DNA from 4 places in the Shewanella sp. HL-SH5 genome. Region 3 is predicted to be linked to each of the others. Evidence: predicted binding sites of a transcription regulator. Region 3 holds the regulator's gene; each other region holds the start of a gene.

What was found. The regulator MetJ, encoded in region 3, represses methionine synthesis genes. The targets are predictions, from matches to a motif close to TAGACGTCTAGACGTCTA.
Region 1: the regulator MetJ is predicted to act here: its motif matches at 1,043-1,060, upstream of ACRWQM_RS10455 (cystathionine beta-lyase).
Region 2: the regulator MetJ is predicted to act here: its motif matches at 1,283-1,300, upstream of serA (phosphoglycerate dehydrogenase).
Region 4: the regulator MetJ is predicted to act here: its motif matches at 1,223-1,240, upstream of metH (methionine synthase).

Annotation. Positions count from the first base shown of each region.
Region 1 covers NZ_CP195038.1:2,385,793-2,388,004, forward strand. Annotated here, with positions in the region: gene pdsS (proteobacterial dedicated sortase system histidine kinase) at 1-993, shown strand, start outside; gene ACRWQM_RS10455 (cystathionine beta-lyase) at 1,096-2,212, shown strand, end outside.
Region 2 covers NZ_CP195038.1:3,563,160-3,565,371, reverse strand. Annotated here, with positions in the region: gene serA (phosphoglycerate dehydrogenase) at 1-1,072, opposite strand, end outside; gene ACRWQM_RS15525 (DUF2238 domain-containing protein) at 1,370-1,963, shown strand.
Region 3 covers NZ_CP195038.1:550,878-553,089, reverse strand. Annotated here, with positions in the region: gene metB (cystathionine gamma-synthase) at 1-483, opposite strand, end outside; gene metJ (met regulon transcriptional regulator MetJ) at 691-1,005, shown strand; gene ACRWQM_RS02265 (sulfite exporter TauE/SafE family protein) at 1,179-1,910, shown strand; gene ACRWQM_RS02260 (pseudouridine synthase) at 1,935-2,212, opposite strand, start outside.
Region 4 covers NZ_CP195038.1:825,693-827,904, forward strand. Annotated here, with positions in the region: gene metH (methionine synthase) at 1-1,088, opposite strand, end outside; gene ACRWQM_RS03450 (histidine phosphatase family protein) at 1,281-2,036, shown strand; cobalamin riboswitch at 2,007-2,155, shown strand.

The DNA of each region.
Region 1 (2,212 bases), 1.8 Mb from region 3:
GGTATCCGTAGCTTGCGTAATCGGGCACTGGAAAAGCTATTTAACGTTATTCTTACGATTATGAGCATGGGCACACTGGCACTATTCATTTTTGCATCGAGCATCTCTAGCCGTATTCGCCGCTTACGTGACCAAGCTGAATTAGCCATAGACAGCCAGGGACGTGTCAGAAATCAAATCACTCCGTCAAGAAATCGAGATGAAATAGGTGATTTATCACGAAGCTTTGCCAATATTGTCGGCAGACTCGGTCAATATACTCACTATTTAGAAAACATGTCATCGCGGCTATCACATGAACTTCGTACCCCTGTTGCAGTTGTTCGAAGCTCTTTAGAGCACCTCAGCAATCAAAACCTAGATCAAGCAAGTAAAAAATATGTCAATAGAGCGCAGGACGGTGTCAATCGATTACATCTGATTTTAAATAACTTAACTGAGGCAACTAATCTCGAAGCCAGCTTATCACATGCTGAACGCAGCACATTTCCCTTAAAAAAGGTTATCGGTGGCTGTATGCAAGGTTATCAGATGACCTACCCAGAGCAGCGTTTTAACGTATTTATTGAAGATAAAGTTATGATGTGTAATGGCGTTCCAGAATACATTGCCCAATTAATGGATAAACTCATTAGTAATGCCATTGAATTTAGCCAGCCAGATAGTGCTATTAGTGTCAGCTTAAATCAATATCATAAACAGGCGATTCTAAAAATAACTAATATCGGACCAAAATTACCTGAAAACATGAGCGAGCAGATTTTTGAATCTATGGTGTCAATAAGGCCACAAATTCCCACCAACAAACCCCATCTTGGTTTAGGCTTGTATATCGCAAGATTAGTAACTGATTTTCACCATGGCACCATTAAAGCGAGCAATGTCAGCAGTGTAATAGAAGATGACATTAACAAAACGACACTTCAAGCGGATGAGATACATCAAAGTGGCGTTGAGTTTTGTTTAACATTACCCATAGTGGAAACGACATAAGCCATTTTGCCTATGTAGCCGATATTATCTATCTCTCGCCCCTTTCATTTAGCCGTATAGATGTTAGGATGGCTAAATAGGTTTTTAGTGGATGAATTAATAATGAATAAACACGGTAAACAAGCAACCCAAATAGTCAGCTTAGGTCGAGATAAAAAATACACTAAAGGCATTATTAATCCGCCGGTATTTAGAGCATCTACAGTGGTGTTTGACACCATGGACGACATGCGTTTTGCCATTAAAAATAAGACCAATGGCGAGTTATTCTATGGTCGTCGTGGTACGCCAACCCATTTTGCCTTTCAAGAAGCCATTGCAGAACTTGAAGGCGGCTTTGGCACGGCGTTATATCCATCCGGTGCAGGGGCTATTAGTGCGGCACTATTATCATTTTTAAAAAGTGGCGATCACTTATTAATGGTCGACACCGCCTATGAACCCACACGTGATTTATGCGACAAAATGCTTGCCGGATTTGGCATAGAAACGAGCTATTATGATCCTATGATTGGTGAAGGCATACGTGATCTCATTCGCCCAAATACTAAGGTACTCTTCCTTGAGTCGCCAGGGTCGATCACCATGGAAGTACAAGATGTGCCGACGCTGAGTCGCATCGCCCATGAACATAATATCGTTGTGATGCTGGATAACACCTGGGCTTCACCGATTAATTCTAGACCATTCGAAATGGGTGTGGATATCTCTATTCAAGCGGCGACTAAATACATTGTCGGTCATTCAGATGTCATGATGGGTACCGCAACGGCAAATGAGGTTCACTGGCCACAATTACGTGAAAACAGCTATTTAATGGGACAAACAACTTCGCCAGATGATGTATTTTTAGCGGCCAGAGGGTTACGTACCCTAGGAGTCCGTATGGCCCAGCACCATAAAAATGGACTTAAAGTCGCCAATTGGTTAGCAAAGCGTCCCGAGGTTGACCATGTCAGACATCCTGCTTTTGAAACATGCCCAGGTCATGAATTCTTTAAGCGTGACTTTACCAGCGCGAATGGCTTGTTTTCATTTGTTTTAAAAGATGGCGATCTTAGAAGCATTACCGCTTTTGTCGAAAACATGCAGCATTTTAAAATGGGCTTTTCGTGGGGCGGCTTTGAAAGCTTAATTTTGGGTGTTTTCGGTATTGATAAAATAAGATCTGCAACCCAATGGGATAGCAGTAAGCCACTTATTCGTTTACATATCGGCT
Region 2 (2,212 bases), 1.2 Mb from region 3:
CTTGGTTAATTTTGATCAACACACCAGGACGGTTATGGTGAATATGCAGTAAACGTGAGGCACCAGCGTGTTGCGCTAGTGATACTTCAGGGAAGTTAACGGCAGATACCGTAGAACCATTATCTGAGTATTTAGCCAATTTACCCGCAACTTCAATACCAATGTTTTCTTGCGCTTCAGCGGTACTGCCACCAATATGCGGTGTCAGTATCACATTCTCCAGGCCACGAAGTGGGCTAACAAATTCATCATCATTTGATTTAGGCTCAACTGGGAATACATCGATAGCCGCGCCTGCAATGTGCTCAGACTTAACAGCCTCTGCAAGTGCATCGATATCAACCACTGTGCCGCGAGAAGCATTAATGAAGAAACTGCCCTTGCGCATTTGGCTAAATTCTTTCTCACCAAACATATCTTTAGTTTGTGGCGTTTCAGGAACATGTAAGCTTACAACATCAGCTGTGGCCAGTAATGTTTCTAGGCTGTGAATTTGTGAGGCATTACCAAGGGGTAATTTATCTTCAATATCAAAGAAAATAACTCGCATGCCTAAGGTTTCAGCCAAAATACCGAGCTGAGTGCCAATATGGCCGTAACCAATGACACCTAGGGTTTTTCCTCTCACTTCAACGCTACCGTTGGCGCTTTTTAGCCAGCCGCCACGGTGACATTGAGCGTTACGTTGTGGAATGCCGCGCATCAGCATGATGATTTCACCAATGACTAATTCAGCGACACTGCGGGTATTAGAGAATGGCGCGTTGAAAACAGGCACACCGAGTTTTTCAGCTGCGGCAAGATCAACTTGGTTGGTTCCAATACAAAAACAGCCAATGGCAACCAGCTTCTCTGCATGGCTAAGTACTTCAGCAGTTAATTGAGTGCGCGAGCGTAAACCAACGAAATGGGCATCCTTGATGGACTCCAATAACTCACTTTCGCCTAGTGAGGCTTTGTGATATTCAATGTTGGTATAGCCTGCTCTTTCTAGTACATCTACCGCACTTTGGTGGACGCCCTCCAACAGCAGGATTTTTATCTTATCCTTGTCAAGCGAATGTTTCGCCATGATATGGGTACCCTCTAATGTATAATTGCTGATTTAGTACCTAGTTAAATTAGTACTTATGCTTATAATATCAATTAGTTTATGCTTGATATCTGTTCCCAAGTGACGTCAAGTTACTAACCTTAGAAACGGCCAATAAGGTCAATTCTACTTTGGGAATAATTTGCGACTTCCAGCGCCTAGTCAAAGTAGCACTTTTTTGGCCAGTTGTGGAGGGCTAGATGGCTAAAGTTAATATTCTAATTCTAGAACAATATCGAATAAGAGGAATTTACATTGCTGAATAAAGTTATATGGATGGTAATTTATGTCGCGGTGCTACTTTGGTCCGTGAGTGATCCCAAAGATATGTTCACTTGGTGGTTAGAAGCGATACCCGCTTTAATCGCGTTACCACTGTTATTTTATACTCGAAGCCGCTTCCCATTAACCCCTTTGGCCTATTGGCTGATTTTATTTCATTGCATAGTATTAATGGTTGGAGCGAGATTTACCTATGCGGAAGTACCGTTATTTGACTGGTTAGCGCAAGTGATGGGCAGTGAGCGAAACAACTATGACAAAGTCGGTCATTTTGCCCAAGGTTTTGTGCCTGTTATTGTCGCCAGAGAAATAATGTTGCGTAACGGAGTACTTCAGTTGGGAGCTTGGTGCCAGTTTTTGTCGGTATGTTTTGTATTAGCGTTCTCTGCATTCTATGAACTAATAGAATGGTGGATTGCCGCCGCAACGGGTGAAAATGCCGAAGCCTTTTTAGGCACTCAAGGCTATGTATGGGATACCCAGTCTGACATGTTTTTAGCCTTGATTGGCGGTATTTGTGGATTAGTCTTATTAACTAGTCTGCATAATCGACAAATTCAAAATTTAAATGTAGCTATTAAGCCCTAGTTAAAAACTTTATGATTTATCAGTCAAAAATACGATTAATACTTTTGACTGATAAACTTTCTCTTTGTTCTAGTTAATTTCTACTACCCTTATTACTCAGTTTATCCATTTACCTTACTTCTAGGCGTTTATGAGCAATTGTATCTGGCTTCAAGGTAAGATTTAGGTATAAAATCAAACACAGGATGATGTTCAAGTATTAAGCACTTTGGCTTATTGATGATGTGGTTAAACCTCATAGTTAGGAGC
Region 3 (2,212 bases):
GGCAATATCGACCACACGCAGTAATGGATTGGATGGGGTTTCTAACCACACCATTTTAGGCTTTTTGGCAATGGCTTCCGCTAATGCTGCCGCGTTGGTTTGATCAACGACGGCCAATTTAAACTGACCTTTTTTGGCCAGGTTAGTAAATAAACGGTAACTACCTCCATAGCAATCATGTGGCACAACCAATAAATCGTCTGGGCCTAATAAATGGGTCACTAGCGTAATGGCAGCCATACCAGTACAGGTTATCACTCCGGTAGCCCCTTGCTCTAATTTGGCTAAGGCTTCGCCTAAAATACAACGTGTTGGATTGCCTGAACGGCTGTAATCAAACTCACGCGGATTTTTATGGCCATCAAAAGAATAATTGGTCGATAAATAAATTGGCGGGACAACTGCACCATGTTGTGTGTCACTTTCAATCCCCTGTCGGACGGCGACAGTAGCATTGCTATGTTGTTTACAAGACTTGGTCATGATTGATTCCTAACATTACGAACACACAAAGAGATGTCTAGATGGCTAAATTTACCTAACTGAGCAGCTCAGGTCAACAAAAATAGACGTTTAGACGTCTAAACATAAAGAAATCTATTTGCAATGTGCACTAAAACACAGCAATAATTTGACTAGAAACTTTAAGGGTTTAAAATCTGCACCGTATTTAAAGTAAAGGGTGAGTTAATGACTGAGTGGAATGGCGACTATATTAGCCCATATGCCGAACACGGCAAGAAGAATGAACAAGTAAAAAAAATCACAGTTTCAATTCCGTTAAAAGTATTGAAAGTACTGACCGATGAGCGCACTCGTCGCCAGGTAAATAATTTACGTCACGCGACAAATAGTGAATTACTTTGCGAAGCTTTTTTACATGCTTACACGGGTCAACCATTGCCCGATGATCATGACTTATCAAAAGATGAGCCTGACAGCATTCCGCGTGAAGCGAAAGCATTGATGGACCAAATGGGTATTGAATGGGAAGACTTAGAGTAATTAATCACTTTTAAGTCATTTTACACCTGCTATTCATTCCATCAAGATGAATATCCTGCTTAGTCAGGGTAGTTATCTTGATGGAATTTTGTTTTTAGACACGATCAAACGATTGATATCAATCAATATACAAATGCTTGTGTTGAAAAACGTTAGTTACTAAGAGTCATTGCATGCCATTCATTGATCCCACCACGTTATTACTCGCCTCAGTTATTATCTTTTGCGGCGCATTAACCCAAAGCTTAATCGGTTTCGGTTTAGCCGTAGTCGCCAGTCCCTTACTGTATATTATCGACCCACAGTTAGTGCCCGTTCCAGTGATTGTGATGGGGTTTGCAATTTCACTAATGACCTTATTCAGAGAGCGTAGCCATTTAGAATTTAATGGTTTGCAATATGCGTTACTGGGCAGAATTCCGGGTGGTTTTTTGGGCGCAAGCTTACTATTGCTCGCCCCTCAACCAATATTAGGACTAGCCATTGCTGCCATTGTATTTACAGCGGTTTTATTAAGTATTTTTAAATTATCCGCACCTGTGAATCGGATAACCTTATTTATTGCGGGTATTGTTTCAGGTATTTTTGGCAACATTGCCGCCATTGGTGGACCGCCAATGGCTATTTTGCTGGCCGGAAAAGATGCCAGCCAATTTAGGGCGGCACTATCAGCCTTTTTTATCTTTAGCTCAATGATTGCACTGGCTATTTTAGCCATTGTAGGTTTAGTTGAAGTGAAGCACATTTGGCTTTCTTTAATGCTGCTTCCATCGGTATTCGCAGGCTATGTTATAGCAGGACGCATTGTCGGCAAAGTCGATAAAAACAAAACCCGCAAAGCCACCTTAATATTGTGTTCGTTAAGTGCGCTACTATTAACGGTAAAGTCATTAAATAGCCTTTAAAAACCTTTGTTAACATAGCTTAAATCACATAGTAAGTCCTTCACTGCACCAATCATTAACTTCATTAGTGATTGGGTCAACAAACTGCAAACGCTGCGCTAATAACTGTAATGGTTTGTCAAAATCATCATCGTCTTTAGCCTGCAGTCTGGGATAAAAACGGTCATGTAATAAAGGCATGCCTAAACTCTGCATGTGTACCCGTAACTGGTGGGTTTTACCGGTAACGGGTTCCAGTTCAAAAAGTCCTAGGTTATTGTTAATTTTGAGCAATGTAATCTCAGAATGACTATTACTAGGCC
Region 4 (2,212 bases), 270 kb from region 3:
TTAACAAAGAGTGAGTTACCATCAATGGTTAATGGCTCTAATCCTGATAGGCGACAAGCCACCGGAATATCAGGAATTTGGCGCGGCTCATGATTGATCACTGATTCTCGTATTGTTTTGATGTGATCAGGGGTACTACCACAACATCCGCCTACAATATTCAGCATGCCTTCACGGGCCCAATCACTAATGATTTCGGCCATTTCCTCTGGAGTTTCATCGTAACCGCCAAACTCGTTTGGTAAACCTGCGTTTGGGTGAGCAGACACAAAACATTCAGCAATACGGGATAACTCTTCTACATAAGGGCGCAGTTCTTTTGGGCCTAATGCACAGTTAAGACCGATAGATAACGGCTTGATATGACGCAGTGAATTGTAAAAACCTTCAGTGGTTTGGCCGGTCAATGTGCGACCAGATGCATCGGTAATTGTGCCTGAAATCATTACTGGCAAGCGATCGCCAAGTTGATCAAATACTTTCTCAATGGCAAATAAGGCGGCTTTGGCGTTCAAGGTATCAAAGATGGTTTCAACCATAATGATGTCGGCGCCGCCTTCAATTAAGGCTGTGGTTGACTCAACATAAGCATCAACTAACTCATCAAAGCTAACGTTACGAAAGCTAGGGTCGTTTACATCTGGGCTGATTGAGCAGGTGCGATTGGTTGGACCAAGCACACCCGCTACATAGCGGGCATAACCCGTTTGCGCGGCCACTTCATCGGCTGCTTCGCGTGCAACCCGGGCACCTTCTAAATTAATTTCAGCCGATAGCGACTGCATATCGTAGTCAGCCATAGCAATGGTGGTAGCGTTAAAGGTGTTGGTTTCAATAATGTCAGCACCGGCTAGCAGATACTTAGTATGAATATCTTTAATGATTTGACGTTGGCTAAGGACCAACATGTCATTGTTGCCTTTGACGTCGCAATGCCAGTCTTTAAATCTGTCACCACGGTAATCTTCTTCTTCCAACTTGTAGTCTTGGATCATGGTACCCATAGCACCATCGAGAATGACAATTCGCTCTTTTAGCGTGTTTGTCAGTTGTTCAAGCACTTGACTGTAGGAAGTTGACTTGGTCATAACGGATTACCTTTTTAATGCAGTGGCACGTTAACTTAATCGTGACATATTTATCTAACTAGCTATTTTATTGAGAGTTAATGGGTAAATAATGAATAGCTGGCTCTCAACAAACAGAATTTTGTTTGGACATTTATACGTATAGACGTCCATAATACGCGAGTTGTTATCTTCAGGGCAAGGCAGAAAACCATGAAACATCTTCAATTGGTATTCCTGCGCCATGGTCACTGCCTTGGCGGTGATATCCTGCGCGGTAAAACAGATGTAGCCTTGTCTGAGCAAGGTCAAATACAAATGCAACAAGCTTTTAATAGCTTAGCGCTATGCCCTGCTATTGTGTATTCATCCCCGTTGAGGCGTTGCGCTGTGTTTAGTGACCTTATCGCAAAACAACACCAGTTGCCCATAACCCTATTAGACAGTTTACAAGAAATTGATTTTGGCCAATGGGATGGTCAAACCTGGAAGGCATTATATAAGCTACATCAAGCGCAATTAGATGCATACTGGGCAAACCCTTGGCTGCATGACAACACGCCACCAGGAGGTGAGCACTTAGTTGATTTTAGTGCCCGAGTGAAGCAGGTATTAGTGAAAATTATTAGTCAGATGCTGAATTCGATTGACGGTGATGTTCAGGATGAGTCTTTTGCCACTGCAAAATTGACCAATGAAACTCTGATAAGTGAATTACCCAATCAAGCACTTGTTGTGACCCATGGCGGGGTAATGCGTTGCATTATGGCACAACTTTTAGGTGCTGAAGGGCAGGCTGGTGTGTTTACGCAATTACAATTACCCTATGCCGCGTTGATGACAGTTGATGTATTTATTGATGCAGATGACTTACAAATGGCCACACAAGGCAGCTTATGTTTTGAAAAGCTCAGTTTTAGATTGAACTGGCCATCATTAACCACCAAAATAGAGCCGTGTTATATATAGTGCTGAGTATTGGGAATCGGGTAAGCCCGAACTGTCCCCGCAACTGTGATTGTTTGTCCTGCATATTATATGTCTGTGGCCAGCAAAAGTCAGATACCAGCTTGTCACTATTCATTTTTACGCCTGAGCGGGATACTCAGCGGAGCGTGTATGTTTGATCTTGTTCGTGCTTCCCC